DNA from 3 places in the Pseudothermotoga caldifontis AZM44c09 genome. Region 2 is predicted to be linked to each of the others. Evidence: predicted binding sites of a transcription regulator. Region 2 holds the regulator's gene; each other region holds the start of a gene.
The links. Region 2 encodes HrcA, which represses chaperone genes, less so after heat shock. Its sites were predicted from a motif close to ATTAGCACTCNNANNNTNNGAGTGCTAAT; they were not measured.
Positions count from the first base shown of each region.

Region 1 (6,801 bases), 170 kb from region 2:
AGGGCGGGCTGCCCTCCTCTCTATTTTCTATCGATCTTCATCAGTATTCAGGTGGCATGTGCGTTGTTTCTTTCTTTTCTTCGGGTTTTTCGACGACAAGGACCTCAGTTGTCAGCAACATGCCGGCGATGGATGCAGCGTTCTGCAGCGCACTCCTTGTGACCTTCGCTGGATCTATGATTCCAGCCTTGAACATGTCGACGTATTCTCCTTTGAGAGCGTCGAATCCGAAGCTGAAGTCCTTGGAGCTGAGCACACGCTCGACTATAATCGCTCCATCGTAACCGGCGTTCTCGGCGATCTGTTTGATGGGTGCTTCGAGCGCTTTGTAGACGATGAGGGCTCCGATCTTTTCGTCACCATCGAGTTTGTTCAGCAGCTCTTCGACGACTTTCCTGGCCCTCAACAGCGTCACGCCACCACCGGGTACGATACCTTCCTCAACGGCGGCCCTCGTCGCGCTCAGGGCGTCTTCAATCCTGTGTTTCTTCTCCTTCAACTCGGTCTCGGTTGCTGCTCCGACCTTTATGACGGCGACACCACCGGCGAGCTTCGCCATCCTTTCCTGCAACGTCTCCTTCTCGTACTCGGAGGTCGTCTGCTCGATCTGGGACTTGATCTGAGCGATCCTCTTTTTGATTTCCTCGGGTTTACCCTTACCACCGATGATGATCGTATCGTCCTTCTTAACCCTCACCAGGTCGGCCCTTCCGAGGTCTTCGAGTGTGACATCCTCAAGGTTGATTCCAAGTTCGTCGCTGATCACAGTTCCACCGGTCAGTATCGCGATGTCCTGCAGCATCGCTTTCCTTCTGTCACCGAAACCGGGTGCTTTCACGGCGCAGGCCATCAACGTACCCTTGAGCTTGTTGAGCACCAGCGTTGTGAGCGCTTCACCTTCTACGTCTTCCGCGATGACGAGCAGTGGCCTGCCAGTCTGAGCGACCTTTTCGAGTATCGGTATCAGCGGCCTGACGGCGCTCAGTTTCTTATCGGTGATGAGTATGAACGGCTCTTTCAGTTCAACTTCCATTTTTTCGGCGTCCGTTACGAAGTACGGTGAGATGTAACCCCTGTCGAACTGCATGCCTTCGGTGAACTCAACGTAGGTTTCCAGTGTCTTGGAATCTTCCACCGTGATGACTCCATCCTCGCCAACTTTGTCCATTGCCTCAGCGATGAGTTCACCGATCTCGGGATTGTTGGCACTTATCGCTGCAACGTGCGCTATGTCTTCCCTACCGGAGAGCTTCTTCGCGTTGTCCTTGATGAATTTGGCAACGACTTCTGTAGCTTTGTCGATCCCACGCTTGAGGAGTATCGGGTTCGCACCGGCCGCAACGTTCTTCAGACCTTCCCTGATCATCGCCTGTGCGAGCACGGTGGCCGTCGTTGTACCGTCACCAGCAACATCGTTCGTCTTCGACGCAACTTCCTTGACGAGTTGGGCTCCAAGGTTTTCGAACTTGTCTTCGAGTTCTATTTCCTTAGCGATCGAGACTCCATCGTTCGTGATGGTCGGTGAACCCCAACTCTTCTCGATGACCACGTTTCTACCCTTGGGTCCAAGCGTGATCCTCACAGCATCCGCAACTTTGTTAACGCCTCTTTCGAGTGCTCTGCGCGCTTCTTCATTGAACTTCAACAGTTTGGGCATAACCTCTCCCTCCTCTCAGTTTTCGATTTTCGCCAGTATATCGTTGGCATCAATGATGATGTACTCAACATCATCGATCTTGATTTCGGTACCGGCGTACTTCGAGTAAATAACTTTGTCACCGGGCTTTACATCGATGTTCTCAACTTTTTCCCCAACGGCGATCACTTCTGCCTTCATGGGTTTTTCCTTGGCCGAATCTGGCAACACGATCCCACCTTCGGTCTTCTTCTCCTCCTTGATGGGTTTGATCAAAAGCCTTTCACCGAGCGGTACAACCTTCATAGCCACGACCTCCTTTCGAATTTTATCACTCTGTATATCTGAGTGCTAATTATAGAATACACCACTTTCCGTGACAAATCAAGTCCACATTTTTGGCGTTTATGACTCAGTAATTCCGATTGTAGGCGATTACTCCGAAATATTTTCCAAGTAAACGCTTTTTCTCCCGAAAACTAACGCTTTAATGGTAAAATCTTTCCTGTGCGGAGGTGAGAATGTGAGCAGGAAGTACATCCTCAAAGAGTACGTACTCGCCACTCTTGGTGTGGTCATCACGGCGATCGGTGTGGTCTCTTTCCTCATTCCGAATTCGATCGCCGCCGGAGGCGCGAGCGGTCTGGCGATCGTTCTCAACAAACTCGTGGGCCTTCCTGTGGGTGTGTGGATGTACATCATAAACGCTCTGCTCTTCCTGGTTGGTTTCATCACGGTGGGAAAGGACTTCAGCCTGAAAACGATATACTGCACGTTCCTCCTCAACTTTTTCGTAGACTTCTTCGACAGGATCGTTCCGACCCCGAAATTCACCGACGATCTCATCATCGCCGTGCTCTTCGGTGACATCATCACCGCGGTTGGCATGGCCCTCACCTTCACTCAGAACGCGTCCACGGGCGGTACCGACATAGTCGCACGCATCTTCAACAAGTTCTTCGCCGCACCCATGGGTACCACGCTCCTGATAGCAGACCTGCTCATAGCGATCTTCGCTGGTACCGTCATGGGAACGAAACTTGGAATGTACGCCGTGCTCGCCATACTGATCAACGGAATGATGATAGACTTCGTATTGAAAGGTATCGAATCCTCAACTCAGGTGATGGTGGTCTCGGACAAACACGAGGAGATAGCCAGCTTCGTCCTCAAAGAGCTTAAAAGGGGTGCGACTTACATAGAAGGTAAGGGTGCGTACACCCAGAAGGACAGGAAGATACTGCTCATAGTCCTCAGAAGGAGAGAGCTTGGAGAACTGATATCGTTCATTCGAAAACTCGACAAAAATGCGTTCATAATAATCAGTGAGGCTCGCCACGTGATAGGTGAAGGTTTTCAGAACATAGGGAACGTGTTCTGAGGAGGTTTGAAACCTTGAGGACGGTCTCGAACATTCTTTTCTACGCGGGCTCGATCGTTCTTCTGTTCGCAATCATAAGCTTTGAACTGGGTCTGAAGGCGATGAGAAACCAGGAAAATGAGAAGATGAGGGATCACAACAGAAGAGGCTGGAAGGCTTTGCTGATCACAGCTGTACTGTATGGCCTGTCTTTCTTCACCGCTTACTTCGCCTGATGGTAAAATCGATTTAGTGCGATAAAAAAGGACGGTGCGCATCGTGGTGAGGAAGGATCTGGGAATCGATCTCGGCACGGCGAACACCCTCGTTTACGTGAAAGGCAAAGGTATCGCGATAAACGAACCCTCCGTTGTTGCCATAAATGCCGATACTGGAGAAGTGATCAAAGTGGGTCTCGAGGCGAAGATGATGCTCGGCAAAACCCCAGCTTCCATCATCGCCGTCAGACCACTCAGAGACGGTGTCATAGCCGATTACGACGTGGCACTCGCAATGCTCAAGTACTTCATAGGTAAAACGAGGACCTCGTTCTCTCTCTTCAAACCGAGGGTTGTCATAGGTGTTCCCATCGGCATCACCGATGTGGAGAAGAGGGCCATTCTGGAAGCTGGCCTCGAAGCGGGTGCAGCCCGAGTGTTTTTGATAGAAGAACCCATGGCGAGCGCGATAGGGCTCGGACTCGACGTTGAGGAACCCAACGGGAACATGATCGTCGACATCGGTGGTGGAACGACGGAAGTTGCCGTCATATCGCTGGGTAGCATCGTGGTCTGGGAATCGATAAGGATCGCCGGCGATGAGATGGACGAAGCGATCGTCCAGTACGTTCGGGAAACCTACCGTGTGGCGATCGGTGAGAGAACCGGTGAAAGGATCAAAATAGAGATAGGCAACGTCTTCCCATCACCGGAGTATGACGATCTGGAGACCACGGTGACCGGTATAGACCTTTCGACGGGTCTTCCAAGGAAGATCACGATAAGGGGAGGGGAAGTCAGGGAAGCTTTGATGGTACCTGTGAGCGCCATCATCGACGCGATCAAATCCACACTCGAGAGGACTCCACCAGAGCTGGTCACGGACATCGTCGAAAGGGGTATAGTCACAACAGGTGGTGGTTCCCTCACCAGAGGCATCGACAAACTCATAGAAAAAGAAACCGGTATCAAAGTCGTCAGGGCGGAGGATCCCATGAGTTGTGTTGCGGTTGGGGCTGGAAAGGTGCTCGATAAGGTGGATATTCTGAAGAAACTCCAGCAGGTGGACTGATGAGCACCCGTCAGCTCAATTTCTTCATCGCGTATCTGTTCATTTTTGCCACCATTTTCGCCCTGAATGCCGTTTTTCTCTCAAAACCGGCAAAATTTCTCTTCCGTTTTGTTCATTCCATTGTGTACCCTGCAAACGTGTTGAGGCACACGCTTCACAAGTTGAACGAAGCCGTCGCGCTGGTGCTCCAAGGCGTCGAACGGGAGAACGTCATCAGGATAGGTGATGTCATTTTCGAACAATCGAACGTTGTTCTGGGTTTCAGACAGAACTACTTGATAGCGACTGGGCAGGCCAAGGCGGGAGATATCGCGATAGATCCAGAGAACAAAAGGTTCGTAGGGATCGTCAGACACACCAGCGATCACGTGTGCTGGGTTGAACTTTGGAACTCTCCAGAATTCTCGATGCAGGTCACCGTCGAATCGAGTCAGGTGAGCTTGGAAGGTGATCTCACGGGTGGAACGAGGCTGTACGTTTATGAAGACATCGATGTTACAGGCTTCACCGTGAGGATCTCCGAAAGTTTCAGCAACGGCAAGCTTCTCAGGGACATGGGGTGCGACGTGCTGGGCGAGGTCGTCGGAAGACAAGGCGATTCGTTCGTCGTTAAGACTGCTTTCGTTCGTCCGAATCGTCTGTGCTATCTTCCGGGTTATTGACGAGCTGCTGCATGATCTGAGACAGTATCTTCGCGTCTTCTTCGCTGTACTGGTCTTTTTCCTCCATCTTCTTCAGGATGGCGAAAGGATCCTCCCCAATGGAAACCTCTGCTTCTTCCTTCTGTCCTTCTCTGGAGATTATCTCCTGAACGATACTCTCGATCTGCGCCTCGAGTTTCTGTAACTCTTCGTCAGTTTCAAAATCGATGACTGTCTTACCTTCCTTCAGGCTGTTCGAAACCATACCGATCTCTTCGAGTTGGCGTTCGAGCTTCTCCTCCACCGTGGGCTGCTCCTGCTCAACGGGCCGTTTACGCCTCAACATTCTCAGCAGCAAGAAAGAAAGCGCGAAACTGATTACAAACACACCCACGGCGAGCAGCACAGGAGACCTCTTCTTCGTGACCTGCACCTGTACAGGACCGGGGGGAGGGATTCTCGATCTCAACCATTCCATCCATTCTTCGCTTCTTTCTGTACCTTCTCGGATCGCTTTGAGCACGTTCGCGGCCACAACGTTGCTCGATTCGTACGGTTCCAGATAAGCCCTGGCCTTCGCGTAATCTTTGAGCGCGAACGCGCACAGACCCATTCTGAGCTTCAACAGCGGATCGTACGATTCTATGCTCGGATCGAGCTTCAAAGCCGTTTCAAACCACTCCAGCGCGTTTTTGTAATCTTTCTGCACGTAAGCGTTCAGGGCAGAGTTGTAATACTCCATCGCGCTCGCGAGCACCAGTGTCGAGAGTAGGGCGAACACGCAGATGAGGTACCTCACGTTTCATCCCTCACTTCAATTTATACACCTCCACGCGCGATTCTGTCAGAACGTAAAGCTTTTCACCATCGGTGGTGATGGCGTTCATTCTCTCCGAAAAGGACTGATAAGAAGATCTCAAACTCAACCTTTGAAGGTCAAAGGCGAAGATTGTAGATGTACCAGCGATCAATACAGTGTTCTTGAGGGACAAAAATACTTCCGGGTCGATCCAGCCTTCCGCACCCCAAGTGTAAGTTCCGGTCCTTAGATTGTACACGAGCAGGCTGTAACCCCTGAGGCCCACGAACAGAAGGTCAGAAGCCATCAGGCAACTTTTGAAATCGACGGATCTTCCCTCGATTTTGATCTTCGACGAATCTAAAAGTTTTCTCAGATTGCCGGCAGAAAAGTCATAGATCTCCCTGTTCGTCATCAACAAGAGTGGAGAACCATCGATGAACTTCCCATAGACTCCCGAAAGGATCTGGACTTGCTTCCATCCATTCTCCCAGCGGGCCAGAACGAGACTTTCATTACTCCTCAGCAACGCGAATATGCCACCATCCGTCGCCAGAACATCTTCCACACCCGCCAGGTCTATCCTTCCAAGATCTGTGACCTTACTACCGCTGAAACGATAAAGTCTGTCGTTCGCGACGAAACTGATGCCATCGTTGAGGACGTGGACGTAACGAATCGTGCCAGGTTGTACCCTTTTTCCATCGCTGTACAGGCCATCCTCGAGCACGTAGAAGAGCTTTCCCAGGGCGAAGTGTATACTCCTCGCACCTTTGAGGTTCAGCGTCTCGAGTTTCGTAAGAAGCTGGGACCGTTCGAATCTGACCGGCAATGAGACGCGCGACTGAACGGTTCCTTCTCCCTTCGTTTCCACCTGCGTTGGACTCTTTGTTTCCGTTGCGGGTTTGACTATTCTTTCCGTCTGCTGAGCCTGAGGCGCCCTCTCGGGATAGGTCTCTTCTCTGTAGCTCGGTATCTCCACCCGGGTCTGGGCAAGAAAATCTTTCAGTTTGGCATGAAAGGCGGGATCGAGATAGCAATCGAAGAACGATCCGTTCAGAACGATCTTGTCGGC
Region 1 covers NZ_AP014509.1:30,155-36,955, forward strand. Annotated here, with positions in the region: gene groL (chaperonin GroEL) at 41-1,657, opposite strand; gene groES (co-chaperone GroES) at 1,673-1,942, opposite strand; gene TSP01S_RS00165 (YitT family protein) at 2,127-3,017, shown strand; gene TSP01S_RS00170 (hypothetical protein) at 3,032-3,232, shown strand; gene mreB (rod shape-determining protein) at 3,276-4,286, shown strand; gene TSP01S_RS00180 (hypothetical protein) at 4,286-4,948, shown strand; gene TSP01S_RS00185 (tetratricopeptide repeat protein) at 4,896-5,726, opposite strand; gene TSP01S_RS00190 (lipase family protein) at 5,737-6,801, opposite strand, start outside.
Region 1: the regulator HrcA is predicted to act here: its motif matches at 1,964-1,992, upstream of groES (co-chaperone GroES).

Region 2 (6,801 bases):
GAGCATTCCATCGAATCGATTTCGTGATCGACATTGTAGACGAAGACTCCGTCGAGCTGTTCGAGGATCTTTCCGAGTTGTCTGTGCGTTTCCTGAGAGTAGACACCCTGTTCCTTTATCGATCCGACCACCGCGTAGGTCCTCTCGCCGAGCTTTTTCAGCGTCTCGACTGCCACCTTGAAAGATTCCAAACTTGCGTTGTAAGTGTCGTCAACCACGTACACTTCATCTATCAGCAGGACCCTGAACCTCCCGCCCACGGGAACGAAACTCTCCAGCTTCGTGAGATCCACCCGAAGATCCAGAACATCGAAGACGGCCAGGACTGCCGCAACGTTCACCAACTGTCCCACGTTAAAGATCGTCGAAAAACGTAACTGGTGGACACCTTTCGGAGTTTCGTACCACGCCCTCGTGGAGAGTCCTTCGTAAACGTAGGAGGTGAGACGGTAATCCCCCGACTGGAAACCGAAGGTGACGAAATCTCTGCTCCTGACCCTCTCAAGGATCCTTGGATCGTTGTGCAGGATGGCGATACCGTTTTCTCTCATATTCTCTACTATCTCGAGTTTGCCCTTCAGGATCTGTTCGTCTCCACCTGCAACGCCCCTGTGCGCGGTGCCGACGTTGAGGAGAACCGAAACGTGAGGCTGTGCGATGCGACACAGCGTGGCTATATCACCAGGTTTGTTCATTGCCATTTCCAGGATCATGTAAGGCTGACCACGATAATCGTTCAGTATCGATAAAGGCAATCCGATCTCCGTGTTGAGATTTCCAGAATTTCTGAAGGCGATCTCTTCCCCCAGACAGTGGTGGATCATTTCCTTGGCGGTGGTTTTTCCGTTAGAACCAGTTATACCGACGATTTTAGGTTCGTGTTTGACAATCTTTTGTTTGGCCAGTTCCTGAAGGAAAAGTCTCGTATCCTCGACGAAGTACAGCTTCTCTTTCTGAACGTCCACGGGCCGTTCGACCACCGCGAGGGCTGCGCCTTTTTCGAGGGCTTCGCGCACGTAATAGTGTCCATCCGTTCTTTCGCCTTTGAGAGCTACAAAAATACAGCCTTCGAAGGCTTCTCTGGAATCTATGACGAACTTCGCGTTCTCAAACATGCCGTCTTTCCCTCTGGTATTCTTGAAGGATTATCTCCCTGATCACATCCGCGTCTTTGAAAGGAATTCTCCTCTCATCTGAGAAGATCTGGTACTCTTCGTGTCCTCTTCCTGCGACTATGACCATATCGCCCCGGTTCGCCAGTGTGATGGCAGTTTCGATGGCCTCACGCCTGTCTGGAATCACGAGGTAAGCCGCTCCTGGTGGGACGCCACGCTCCACTTCGGCGAGTATTTCCAGAGGATCCTCTCCCCGGGGATCGTCGGTGGTTATGATCGACACGTCCGAATATCGGCACACCACCTGCGCCATCATGGGCCTTTTTCCTCTGTCCGACTGACCACCGGCACCGAAGACGGTGATGATCCTACCACTGCTGAGGTGCTTCGCCGTGATCAGGGTTTTTTCGAGGGCGTCCGGGCTGTGGGCGAAGTCAACGACCACGTCTATGCCAAGAAGACTGGCTTCCGGGATGAACTGAAACCGGCCGTCGACACCCGGAAACGTGCCTATGGAACCAGCAACGTCGTTCGGATCGTAACCCAGTTCCACCAGACCTGCGAACACCAACGTGGCGTTGTAAGCGTTGTGATAACCAGGTGTTCTGAACCACAATCTGTACCTACCAGCGGGACAGTCCACTTCGAACTTCGTCCCGTGCCTGCTGATCTCTATGTTTTCAATTCGATACTGGCTCTGTCTGGCGATCCCATAGACGATTTTTCGCACCTTTCTGTTCAAAAGGTGTGCGTACTCGTCGCTGATCAGCGCGATTCCACTCTCTTTCAGCAGATCAAAGATGTGCAGCTTCGTCTGCGTGTACTCCTCGAACGTCTGGTGAAAATCCAGATGGTCCCTCGTTATGTTCGTCAAAGCAGCTATGTCGAACCTCACCGTTTCGACCCGTTTCAGAGCGAGCGCGTGCGATGAGACCTCCATCACGAAATGTGAACCGCCCAGATCGACAGTTTTCTTCATCGCCCTGAGTATTTCCAAAGCGTTTGGGGTTGTGTTATCGTGGTGGAACCTCGGTTCTCCCAGGATCTCGTAATACACCGTTCCGAGGAGGCTTCCGGTGCTTGAAAGGCTCTGAAGCACGTGATGGAAGAGATGGACGCTCGTGGTTTTTCCGTTGGTACCCGTGACACCCGCAACGAGAAGTTTTTCGTAAGGCCTCGCGTAGAAGACATCCGCCAGGATCGCTTCGGCGAGTCTGGTGTCGCTGACGATCACGTGCGGGATGTTTTCACTCAAAGGTCGGTCCGAGATCAAAACGCGGGCGCCTTTGTTGTAAATTTCCTGCGCTATCTCGTGCGAATCGAACCTTTTACCCCTGTGACACACGAACAGACAGCCCGGTTTGACCCGGCTGGAGTTGTTGACCACGTCCACAATGTTCTCACCGAAGTTGCCGTTGAGCCTGGCTTCGATGAGTATGGGTCTCAATGCCTCGATGACTTCTTCAACGCGCATCGTATCACCTCTACTTTGATATTGTAGTATGATCAGGTTCACTTGACAAGGACGGAGGAATGTGCTATGCTGAAATTAGCACTCGAGTGGTGAGAGTGATAATATGAGGAGGAACAACAGGGTCAACGAAAGACAGAGAAAGATCCTCTACTGTGTCGTGAGGGAATACATACTGACGAAAAGGCCGATCAGTTCTGAACACGTCCTGAACGTGTCCAGTCTATCGTGCAGTGCCGCGACCGTCAGAAACGATTTGAGGAAACTGGAATATCTGGGCTATCTCTATCAACCGCACACCTCTGCGGGCAGGATCCCGACCGACAAGGGTCTGAGGTTTTACGTGGACGAAACGTTGAAGCTCACGAAAGATTACGCACAGAGATCTCAGCAAGTCGAAGTGCGATATTCCATGACTTACGGTGATATGGAGAAGATCCTCGAAGGAGCGGCGATCGCGCTGGCGAGAATGACCAGAGGGGCAGTCGTGCTGGAGAAACCCGACACCGGGCGCTTGAAAGTTCTGAGGGCCATCGTGACACCCATCACCTCGTATCACTATTTGATCTCCATCGTTACAGAGCTCGGTTTGATGAAATTCATGCCCTTCAGGAGTCTCGGCGATGTGGATCATGCAAAGCTCGAAAACCTTCTCAATCAGCTGCTGAGGGGGAGGAGCATCGATAACCTTTCCGGCGAGGTGTTCGAAGGTGATTGGGATGAGTTCCTGATAGACCTTTCTGAACAACTCGTCACTTCTCTAAAAGAGGATCTGAGGAACAGCATGATAAAGTACGGCCTGGACGTGCTTGTGAGCAGCGAAACGTTCAACATAGACGAGATCAGGGCGCTTTCGAGGTTCCTCTCAGACGACGCACTCATCAAATCCTTCATGAACAGGGTTCAGGAGGTCCCTACCGTCTTCATAGGTAGTGAACACGGTTTTCAGGGCATGGAGAGATTCTCCATCTTTGTGGATACCTATCGCAGGGAGAACGAACCAATGGGTAAAGTGCTGATCGTGACATCCAAGATCGTCAAGTACGAGGAGATAATGAACGTTCTGACCTACGTCACAAGCAGGTTGACCGAGTACTTCACGGTGGCAACGAGGGAGGTGGAAAGATGAACGAAAACGAAAGGCTCAAAGAAGCGGTTGAAAACAAAGAGACGGTTGAGAAAAACGATGAAAAGAAAGTAGAGGAAAATTTGATCGAGAAGCTGACGAAGGAAAAAGAAGAACTCATGAGACACCTCAAGCAACTGAAAGCCGAGTTCGAGAACTTCAAGAGGGACACCCTCAGAGACAGGGAAATGATCCTCAAGAACGCGAACGAATATCTGCTCACCAAGTTGATACCGATACTCGACGATTTCGAGCGAGCGTTCACGGCTGTTGATTCCGGCGCACCGTACGAAGATTTCTACAAGGGAATGAAACTCGTTTACAAGAAACTCTGGAAGGTTTTGAACGATGAAGGCTTTTTCAAAATAGAGGTCGGTCAGAAGTTCGACCCGTTCGAACACGAAGCCGTTGAGAGGGTGGAGACAAACGAGAAAGAAGAGTACGATATAGTCGAGGTTGTTGAAAATGGTTACAAGTACCATTCCAAAGTCCTCAAACCCGTGAAGGTGAAGGTTGCGGTGAAGCCAAGGGGTGAAGAAGGTGCCAAGACAGTATAAAGATTACTACGCGATCCTCGGCGTTCCGAGGGACGCCTCCGAGGAGGAGATAAAAAAAGCTTACAAAAAGTTGATAAAACAATGGCATCCCGATCTCCACCCTGAGAACAAGAAAGAAGCCGAGGAGAAATTCAAGGAGATCCAGGAAGCTTACGAGGTTCTGAGTGATCCTCAGAAACGGGCCATGTACGACAGATTCGGTTATGTGGGAGAACACGAATTTACACAGCAAACTTCGACCACTTCTTTTGAAGACATATTCAGGGACTTTGAGAGCTTTTTTGGGCGTGACATCTTCGACATCTTCTTCGGCGATCGGGGTGCCACCCAGGAGACTCAGAGGACGAGGAGACGGAGATCGGGTGAAGATATCAGTGTGACGGTCGAGATAGATTTTTCTGAGTCTCTCACTGGCAAGCAGATGCCGATCGAGTACGACAGGTACGAAGTTTGTGACCACTGCCATGGTGAAGGAACAGAGCCCGGAAGTGGTTATCAGACGTGTCCAAGGTGTCACGGCACGGGGGTGCTCAGGGAGGAAAGGAGGAGCGTCTTTGGCGTCTTCGTGAGCTCCAGAACGTGTCCCACCTGCGGTGGGACCGGACGTGTCGTGAAGGAAAGGTGCCACGTGTGTGGCGGAACTGGCAGACTGAAACGAAGAGTCAGAACTGTGATCAACATACCGGCAGGCGTTACGGACGGAACCAGACTCAGGATCGATGGTGGCGGTAACGCCGGCTACGATGGGGGACCTTACGGCGATCTTTACGTGATCGTCCACGTGAGGCCAGACAGGAGGTTCAGGCGCCAGGACGACGACATATACACGGAGATCAGCATAGATTACTTGCAGGCGATCCTTGGAACCACGGTTCGTATAGATCTGCCCGACGGTGGTACAACGATGCTGAGGATACCGCCAGGTACGCAGCCCGGTACGGTGTTCAGGCTCAAGGGAGAGGGTGCTCCGTCCGTGAGGACGGGCAGGCGTGGGGATCTTTATGTGACCGTCAACGTGAGGATACCGGAGCAACTCTCTTCGAGGGAAGCACAGTTGTTGAGAGAAATTGCGAGGGAAAAAGGTATAGATGTCTTGTAGGTGATATCAGATAAATTTTGAGCGAATTCGACAAATGTGACGTTCTTTACTCCGCCAAGGCGGGGTTTTTTCTTTTTCTTTCTGTTTTACAACATGATGAGAACATGATAGAATAGTGTGTGAAAATTTGAAAAAGGGGGCGGTGACGTGACCCGGGAAGAACTCGAAGCCTTCCTCTCCCAGAACCCCACCATTCAGCAGGTCAAATCCCTCGCAAAAAGACTCGGTCTGAAGGTGAAAAAGCGGATGAAAAAGAGCGAAGTTTTCAAATTGCTTGAAGATTACGCAAAGTCGCTGAGAGAAGAGAAGGTTGATCAAAAACCTGTTCAAGCTCAAACCGACCGGCACGTGGAATTGCCACAGTCGTACGGTTCCGACAGACTCGTTCTGTTTCCAGTCAATCCGCATCTGGTTTTTGTGTACTGGGACCTTTCGAGCGAAACTTATTCCAAGCTTTCTTCGCAGAAGGAAGTGGTTCTGAGGCTCTACGACGTGACCTACATAGAGTTCGATGGAACCAACGCTCACCGCATTTTTGAGGCTGGAGTGCACCTTGCAACGACGAGAAATTACTACTTCCACGTACCGTCATCGAACGCGGACTATCTCGCCGAGCTTGGTTTCAAAGTTGAAGGAAAATTCTTCCCTGTTTTGAGATCCAACGTTGTGCATACACCTTCGGACACGCCATCGACTTCCGTACGTCAAAGATGGTGCGTCAAGGGCAAACGCACCGTGAAGGTTGGTGAACCGCCGTTGAAACCCGTCGAAAGGATACACATCTCATCCGCTGCGGGAAGTGGTAAGTTATGAACGGATACTTCGTGCTCGTGCTTCACTCTCACCTTCCTTACGTGAACCATCCGAACCACGATCTTTATTTGGAAGAAAGATGGTACGTTGAAGCAGTCCTTGAATCTTACATTCCACTTTTGATGATGTTCGACCGCCTCCAAGAAAGAAAGGTTCCCTTCAAAATCACCGTTTCACTCAGTCCCACACTGTTGGAAATGTTCAGAAACACTGTTCTCAACGAGAAGTTAAAGAATTATACTCAGAAACTTGTCGAACTGTGCGAAAAGGAACAGGAGAGGGTGAAAACCCATCAGGAGAAAGAACTTGCGAATTTCTACAGGGAAAGGTTTCTGAGCTGTTTGAGTTACCTCGAATCGGTGGGAGGTAACCTGGCGAAGGGGTTCAAGAAACACGCCGAATCTGGAAACATAGAGTTGATAACCTGCAACGCCACGCACGGTTTCCTACCGTTGATGCGTCATCAACCGTTTGCGGTGGAAGCTCAGATCGCGGTCGGTGTGGAAACATTCGCACAGCACTTCGGCTTCAAACCAAAGGGCGTGTGGCTCGCCGAGTGCGGCTATTATTCTGGCCTGGACGAAGTTTTGAAAAAGTACGGCTTGGGATTCTTCTTCGTC
Region 2 covers NZ_AP014509.1:1,876,767-1,883,567, reverse strand. Annotated here, with positions in the region: gene TSP01S_RS09335 (UDP-N-acetylmuramoyl-tripeptide--D-alanyl-D-alanine ligase) at 1-1,115, opposite strand, end outside; gene TSP01S_RS09330 (UDP-N-acetylmuramoyl-L-alanyl-D-glutamate--2,6-diaminopimelate ligase) at 1,108-2,589, opposite strand; gene hrcA (heat-inducible transcriptional repressor HrcA) at 2,693-3,715, shown strand; gene TSP01S_RS09320 (nucleotide exchange factor GrpE) at 3,712-4,269, shown strand; gene dnaJ (molecular chaperone DnaJ) at 4,253-5,368, shown strand; gene TSP01S_RS09310 (DUF4912 domain-containing protein) at 5,516-6,181, shown strand; gene TSP01S_RS09305 (glycoside hydrolase family 57 protein) at 6,178-6,801, shown strand, end outside.

Region 3 (6,801 bases), 740 kb from region 2:
GGATCGGGCCTGGAAAAGAAATGCCACGATCTGTACCTTTCGATCATGCCCAACGCGTGGTTCAAGCGTTTGAGAGCACGTTCCTTCGGAAGTTCCACGATCGGTTCAAGGTAGTTCATCAGCTGTTCCAATCTTTCACGTGCGTCCGGATCCTCGAGAAGAGGATCTTGGAGGAACTCCTTGCTTCGATGGATCCAGTCAGAGATCTGCTGGAAGGAGGCCTGGCTGTCGAGAACTTTGAGAACGAGTTCTTCGAGTTGGTCGAAGAACTCCTCAACGAGAATGGGTCTCGCCGATGAAAATTCTTGTCTGGCCTTCATAGACCACACCAATTCTCGCCCTGATCAGCTGGTCGAGGCAGATGAGGAGGATCGAAACGATCAGAGCCACCATTATGCTGGCAACGATCATGAATCCCTTTCTCATGTGTCGTTCTTCAGATACCCTATGAAGGGAAGATTCCTGTACTTTTCGTCGTAGTCTAAACCATAACCGATCAAAAAGACGTCCTGCACCTTGAATCCGACGAAGTCTATCGGGATGCCGTGCTGGTACTTCTCTTTTTCGATCAGTGTGGCCACTTTGAGGTCCGCCGGCTTGTACTTCCTCAGATAGTTCAGGATGTACCTGAGCGTGTTGCCTGTGTCGACGATGTCTTCGACAACGAGCACGTACTTTCCCTGAAGTGGCTCGTCCACCCAGGATTTGACCCTTATCCTTCCAGTGGACTCGGTTCCCGCGTAGCTCGATACGTGCACGAAAGAGTAATTGACGTTCATGTTCAAATTCAGCACGAGCTCGCTGAAAAAGTGGATCGAGCCCTTCAACACGCAAATAGCGTGCAGGGTATCCGTCTTGTCTTTGTAGTAGTTTTCGATCTCTCTGGCAAGCTGTTTGATGCGCTCTTTGATGGTCTTCTCCTCGAGCAGGACTTCTACAGTCACGTGCTGCCTCCTTTCAGATGGTAGGAACATACACTGCTGCTCGCTGAGATTTTACATCTTCCGTCAGTTCGAACGAACTTTCGGACAGTCTTTTAACGTTCGTGAAGAACTTGAGAAAATCCTCCACAGGACTGAGATCGAACTTGATGTACTTCGTCCTGTAATGCATGGGAACGACGACGTTCGGTTGAAGCTGTTCCACGATCTTTTTCGCTTCTTCTGGGCCCACCGTGAACGTACCGCCGACAGGGATCAAAAGGACGTTCGGTTGACCGATCTGTTGAACCTGCTGCTGATCGAGTACATGACCGAGGTCTCCAAGGTGCACTATTTTCCAGTCTGGAAATTCGAACACGAACACGATGTTCGTACCTCTTCTGGTACCCCCGGCCTCGTCGTGGAAGGTTTTCACACCCCTGATCTTGAGATTCTTGAAGCTGTACTCACCTGGTTCTTTGATCAGCTGGAATTCTCCTCTGAGCAGCCGATGCGCGTTGTGATCGAAATGCTGATGGCTTTCGGTGACGATGTCGGGAGAAACGTTTGGAACCCTGTAGCCAACGGAACTGTCGAAAGGATCCGTCAGGATGCTGATGCCACCGTGCTGGATGAGAAAACACGCATGCCCATACCACGTGAGTTTCATATCCAATCCCCCTGTGAGAAATTATAGCAAGCTGTCGAGGATCCTTTGCGGTGAGACCCAACCGCGAGGTTATTTGTCAGTCACAGGTAACGAGTGCTATACAGTTTGCAAACATAGAAATTATCGTATATATAATGCCTATGAAAAGGCACATTTGAAAACATACAAAATCATCGACTCCCCCTTGACAAGCCGTTGACACCTCAATATAATGAAGGTGGAAATGTTCCGGGAGGTGAAAGAAATGAGCGACAGGGAATTCGTTGTGGGTATCGACCTGGGTACCACGAACTCTGTGATAGCCTGGATGAAACCAGACGGTTCCATAGAAGTCATACCAAACGCTGAAGGTAGCAGGTTGACACCCTCCATAGTCGCGTTCACAAAAACGGGTGAAATACTCGTCGGAGAACCTGCAAAGAGGCAGATGATCCTCAACGCCGAGAGGACCATCAAATCCATCAAGCGCAAGATGGGTTCGGACTACAAAGTCAGAATAGACGACAAAGAATACACACCTCAACAGATCAGCGCGTTCATCCTGATGAAGATGAAGAAGGACGCAGAACAGTACCTCGGTGGCAGGATCAGGAAAGCGGTCATCACCTGTCCTGCGTACTTCAACGATGCCCAGAGACAGGCAACCAAAGAAGCTGGCCAGATAGCTGGCTTCGAGGTGTTGAGGATCATCAACGAGCCCACTGCTGCCGCACTCGCGTACGGACTCGACAAGAAAAAGGAGCAGAAAGTGCTGGTGTACGACCTCGGTGGTGGAACGTTCGACGTTTCGATCCTCGAGATCAGCGAAGGCGTTATACAGGTCATAGCCACGAGTGGTAACAACCACCTCGGTGGAGACGATTTCGACCAGAGGATCATCGACTGGCTCGCTGAAGAATTCAAGAAACAGCACGGCATAGACCTGAGAGAGGACAAGCAAGCGCTGCAGAGGCTCAGGGATGCAGCGGAAAAAGCGAAGATCGAGCTATCGACGAAGCTCGAGACCGACATCAGTCTGCCGTACATCGCGGCAACGAGTTCCGGACCGTTGCATCTGGAAGCCAAACTGACCAGATCGCTGTACGAATCTTTGGTGAAGGATCTCGTCGAGATGACGAGGGGTCCAATCGAAAGGGCCCTGAGCGATGCGAAACTCTCACCGAGAGACATAGACGAGATCATACTCGTCGGTGGAATGACCAGGACCCCGATGGTTCAGAGGTTCATCTACGAAATCTTTGGAAAAGAACCGAACAAGAGCGTCAACCCGGACGAAGCGGTTGCGATCGGTGCCGCGATACAGGCAGCCATACTCGCAGGCAGCGCCAAGGATAAGGACATCGTACTGGTGGACGTCACACCGCTCACGCTCGGAATAGAAGTGAAAGGCGGACTCATGGAACCGATCATACCGCGCAACACGACCATACCCGTGAGAAAGAGCAAGATCTTCACGACAGCTGAAGATTACCAGACGGAGGTCGAGATCAGAGTCTATCAAGGCGAACGTGCGATGGCGAGAGACAACATATTCCTTGGTAGCTTCAGGCTCGTGGACATACCACCGGCACCGAGGGGAGTGCCGCAGATAGAAGTGACGTTCGACATAGACAGCGACGGAATCGTTCACGTCTCGGCGAAGGACCTGGCAACCAACAAGGAACAGTCCATGGTCGTGACCGGCAGACACAAACTCAGAGAAGACGAGATCAGAAAGATGATCGAAGAAGCTCAGAAGTACGAAGAGCAGGACAAAAGAAAACGTGAAGAAGTCGAACTCAAGAACAGAGCAGACGATCTCGCTTACCACGTGAACAAGATGCTGAAAGAACACGGCGACAAGCTTCCGCAGGATCTGAAGGTCAGACTGGAAAACCTCGTCAGAGACCTTAGGGATGCCATCAACCGTGACGACATAGCCAGAGTCAAGTTGCTCTTCGACAATCTCCAGCGCGAGAGCATGAAGATAGGCCAGTACCTGTACGAGAGTGTACGCAAACAAGAACCTGGTGCACAATGAAAAATCGAATAAAAAACCCGACCCGTGAAAGGAGGGATGTGTATGTTGCTCGAAAGACGCGAAGACTTCTTCAGACCATTCAGAGAACTGCAGAGGGAGATCGACAGACTCTTCGAAGACTTCTTCACTCCGAGCATCAGAAGGAGGTCTGAAGCCTTCAGCTTCACACCGGACATCGACGTGTACGAGACCGACAAGGAACTAGTCATCGAGGCTGAAGTTCCAGGAATGGACAAGAAAGACATCACCGTGAAGATCGAGGACAACGTGCTCAGGATCTCCGGTGAGAAGAAGCTCGAGCGCGAGCACAAGGACAGGAACTACAGAGTCTACGAAAGGTCTTACGGCAAATTCGAAAGGTGCCTTGCCTTGCCCGACTACGTAGACACAGAAAAGATCAAAGCAAAATACGAAAACGGAGTTCTCACCATCACGATCCCGAAACGTGAGGAAGTGAAGGCGAAGGTTGTCGACGTGAAGATCGAGTGAAACACAGAGGGGCGGGCAACCGCCCCTCAATTTTCGAAGGAGGTGAAACACGATGATCGATTTCAAAGACTACACAGAGAGCGCACAGAGAGTGCTCGGAGCGGTCCAGGATATACTGAACCGCTACGGTCAGAACCAGATGTCCTCTGAACACATACTTCTGGCCATACTCGAGGACGGCGATAACGCCGCTGTCGATATCTTGAGAAAGATAGGTGTTAACATAGATGTTCTCAGGGATGAGACGTCTTCCTTCGTGAGTAAGTACGGCATGAGATCGTACAATCCTCACAGCCAAGTTGGGCAGATCTACCTTACACCCGATGCGAGGCATGTGCTCGAAGAGGCGAAACGCGAAGCCAGAAGGATGGGAGACGAGAAGGTCGGAACCGATCATTTGTTGCTCGGAATGATCCTTTCTCCCGGTTCGATGACTTACAGGTTGCTGACCCGCTACGGTGTCACTCCGGACAAGGTGTACGAAGCGATAAGGGATCTGAGAACGAGCGGTAAGACCGCAGAGGATGAAAATGTGGATATTCTCTTCAAGTTCACCGAAGATCTGACACGCATGGCAAAGGATGGGAAGCTTCTGCCGGTGATAGGCAGAGAGAAAGAAATACAGCGTGTCATTCAGATACTCGGCAGAAAGTTCAAGAACAATCCCGTCCTCATAGGCGATCCAGGCGTCGGTAAGACTGCCATAGTCGAGGGCCTGGCGCAGAAGATCGTGAAGGGTGAAGTGCCAGACTTTCTGAAAAACAAGAAAATCCTCAAGCTGGACATGGGAAGGATCATCGCGGGAACGAAGTTCCGCGGCGAGTTCGAAGAGAGGATGAAGAAACTGATAGACGCTCTCAAGAGAAACGCTTACCAGTACATCCTCTTCATCGACGAGCTTCACACCGTCGTTGGAGCTGGAGCGGCCGAGGGTGCGGTGGATGCCGCGAACCTGCTCAAACCTGAACTGGCACGCGGAGAGATGCAGGTCATCGGGGCAACCACGATCAACGAATACAGAAAGTACATCGAAAAAGACAAAGCCCTCGCGCGAAGGTTCCAACCCGTGATGGTGCCTGAACCCAGCGTTGAGGAGACCATAGAGATCCTCAAGGGAGTCAGAAAAGAGTTCGAGAAGCACCACGGGGTGACCATAACAGATGAGGCACTCGTGGCTGCGGCGAAGTTGAGCGCCCGGTACATCACCGACAGATTCCTGCCGGACAAAGCGATCGACCTCATAGACGAAGCCGCCGCCACGAAGAGGCTCTCAGGCGAGAAAATCGTCGATGAGAACGACATAGCGAAGATCGTTGAGCAGTGGACGAACATACCGGTTTCGAAGATGCTGGAATCCGAACGTGAGAAGCTCATGCGCCTCGAAGAACTGCTCCATCAAAGGGTGGTCGATCAGGAGGATGCGGTCTCGACGATCGCCAGGACGATAAGAAAGGCTCGCGCTGGTTTGAAGGATCCGAGAAGACCCGCCGGAGTGTTCCTGTTCTTGGGTCCGACGGGTGTTGGTAAGACCGAGCTCGCCAAAGCGCTCGCCTGGGTACTGTTCGGAACCGAAGACGCACTGATCAGGATAGACATGAGCGAGTACACGGAGAAACATTCGGTTAGCAGGTTGATCGGTGCGCCTCCAGGATACGTCGGTTACGAAGAAGGCGGTCAGCTGACTGAAGCGGTGCGCAGGAGGCCTTACAGCGTCATCCTGCTCGATGAGATAGAAAAGGCGCATCCAGAAGTTTTCAACGTGCTACTGCAGGTCTTCGACGACGGGAGGCTCACCGACGGTAAGGGTAACACCGTGGATTTCAGGAACACGATCATAATCATGACGAGCAACATCGCAAGCCAGCAGATACTCGATGCACTCGAAGAGGGCATAACCGACTTGACGCCGCTGGTGGAAGAAGAGATGAGGAGATACTTCAAACCGGAGTTCATAAACAGGATAGATGCGGCCATAATATTCAAACCGCTCACGTTCGAGCACATGAAGAAGATAGTCGAACTGCAGTTGAAGAGACTGGAAGAAAGACTCAAAGAACAGAAGAGAAATGTCATTTTCACCGAGGCAGCGAAGGAATACCTAGCGAACAGGGGTTATCTACCCGCCATGGGTGCGAGGCCGTTGAGGAGGGTCATAGAGAGCGAGGTGGAAACAGTCCTGGCAGACAAGATCATCTCGGGAGAGTTCAAAGAGGGAGAAACGATCACGGTCGATGCGGACGAGTTCGGCTTGATCTTCAAAAAGTGAGGGGCTCAGTGCCCCTCATTTTTTATCCTATCTGCTTCACCGAAGCTCTCTCGATGAAGTGAGCCTTCAGGACCGTCCTGCTGGGTTTCGAACCGTTCTGGAGAATGTCCATCATCATCGTTGCCGCGATCAAACCCATCTGTTCTGGTTCCTGCGCAACGCACGTGATGGGAGGATCGAATATCTCGTTCCAGTACGAATCGTCGAACGAGACGATGGAAATGTCTTCCGGCACCTTCACGTTCAGTTCTTTGATGGCCTTCATCACACCGAGCATCATGAGATTGTTGGATACGAGCAAGGCTGTCGGGCGATCTCTGAGCTGGAAAAACTTCTTGGCTGCCTGGTACGCACCCTCCTGGGTGGAACGGCCGTCCAGGATCCATTCTTCTTTCACAAGAATCCCCAATTCGTCGCAGGTTTTGAGCACACCTGA
Region 3 covers NZ_AP014509.1:598,075-604,875, forward strand. Annotated here, with positions in the region: gene recG (ATP-dependent DNA helicase RecG) at 1-320, opposite strand, end outside; gene TSP01S_RS10285 (hypothetical protein) at 274-426, opposite strand; gene hpt (hypoxanthine phosphoribosyltransferase) at 423-944, opposite strand; gene TSP01S_RS02875 (MBL fold metallo-hydrolase) at 958-1,590, opposite strand; gene dnaK (molecular chaperone DnaK) at 1,835-3,610, shown strand; gene TSP01S_RS02885 (Hsp20/alpha crystallin family protein) at 3,653-4,099, shown strand; gene TSP01S_RS02890 (ATP-dependent Clp protease ATP-binding subunit) at 4,152-6,365, shown strand; gene TSP01S_RS02895 (LacI family DNA-binding transcriptional regulator) at 6,388-6,801, opposite strand, start outside.
Region 3: the regulator HrcA is predicted to act here: its motif matches at 1,663-1,691, upstream of dnaK (molecular chaperone DnaK).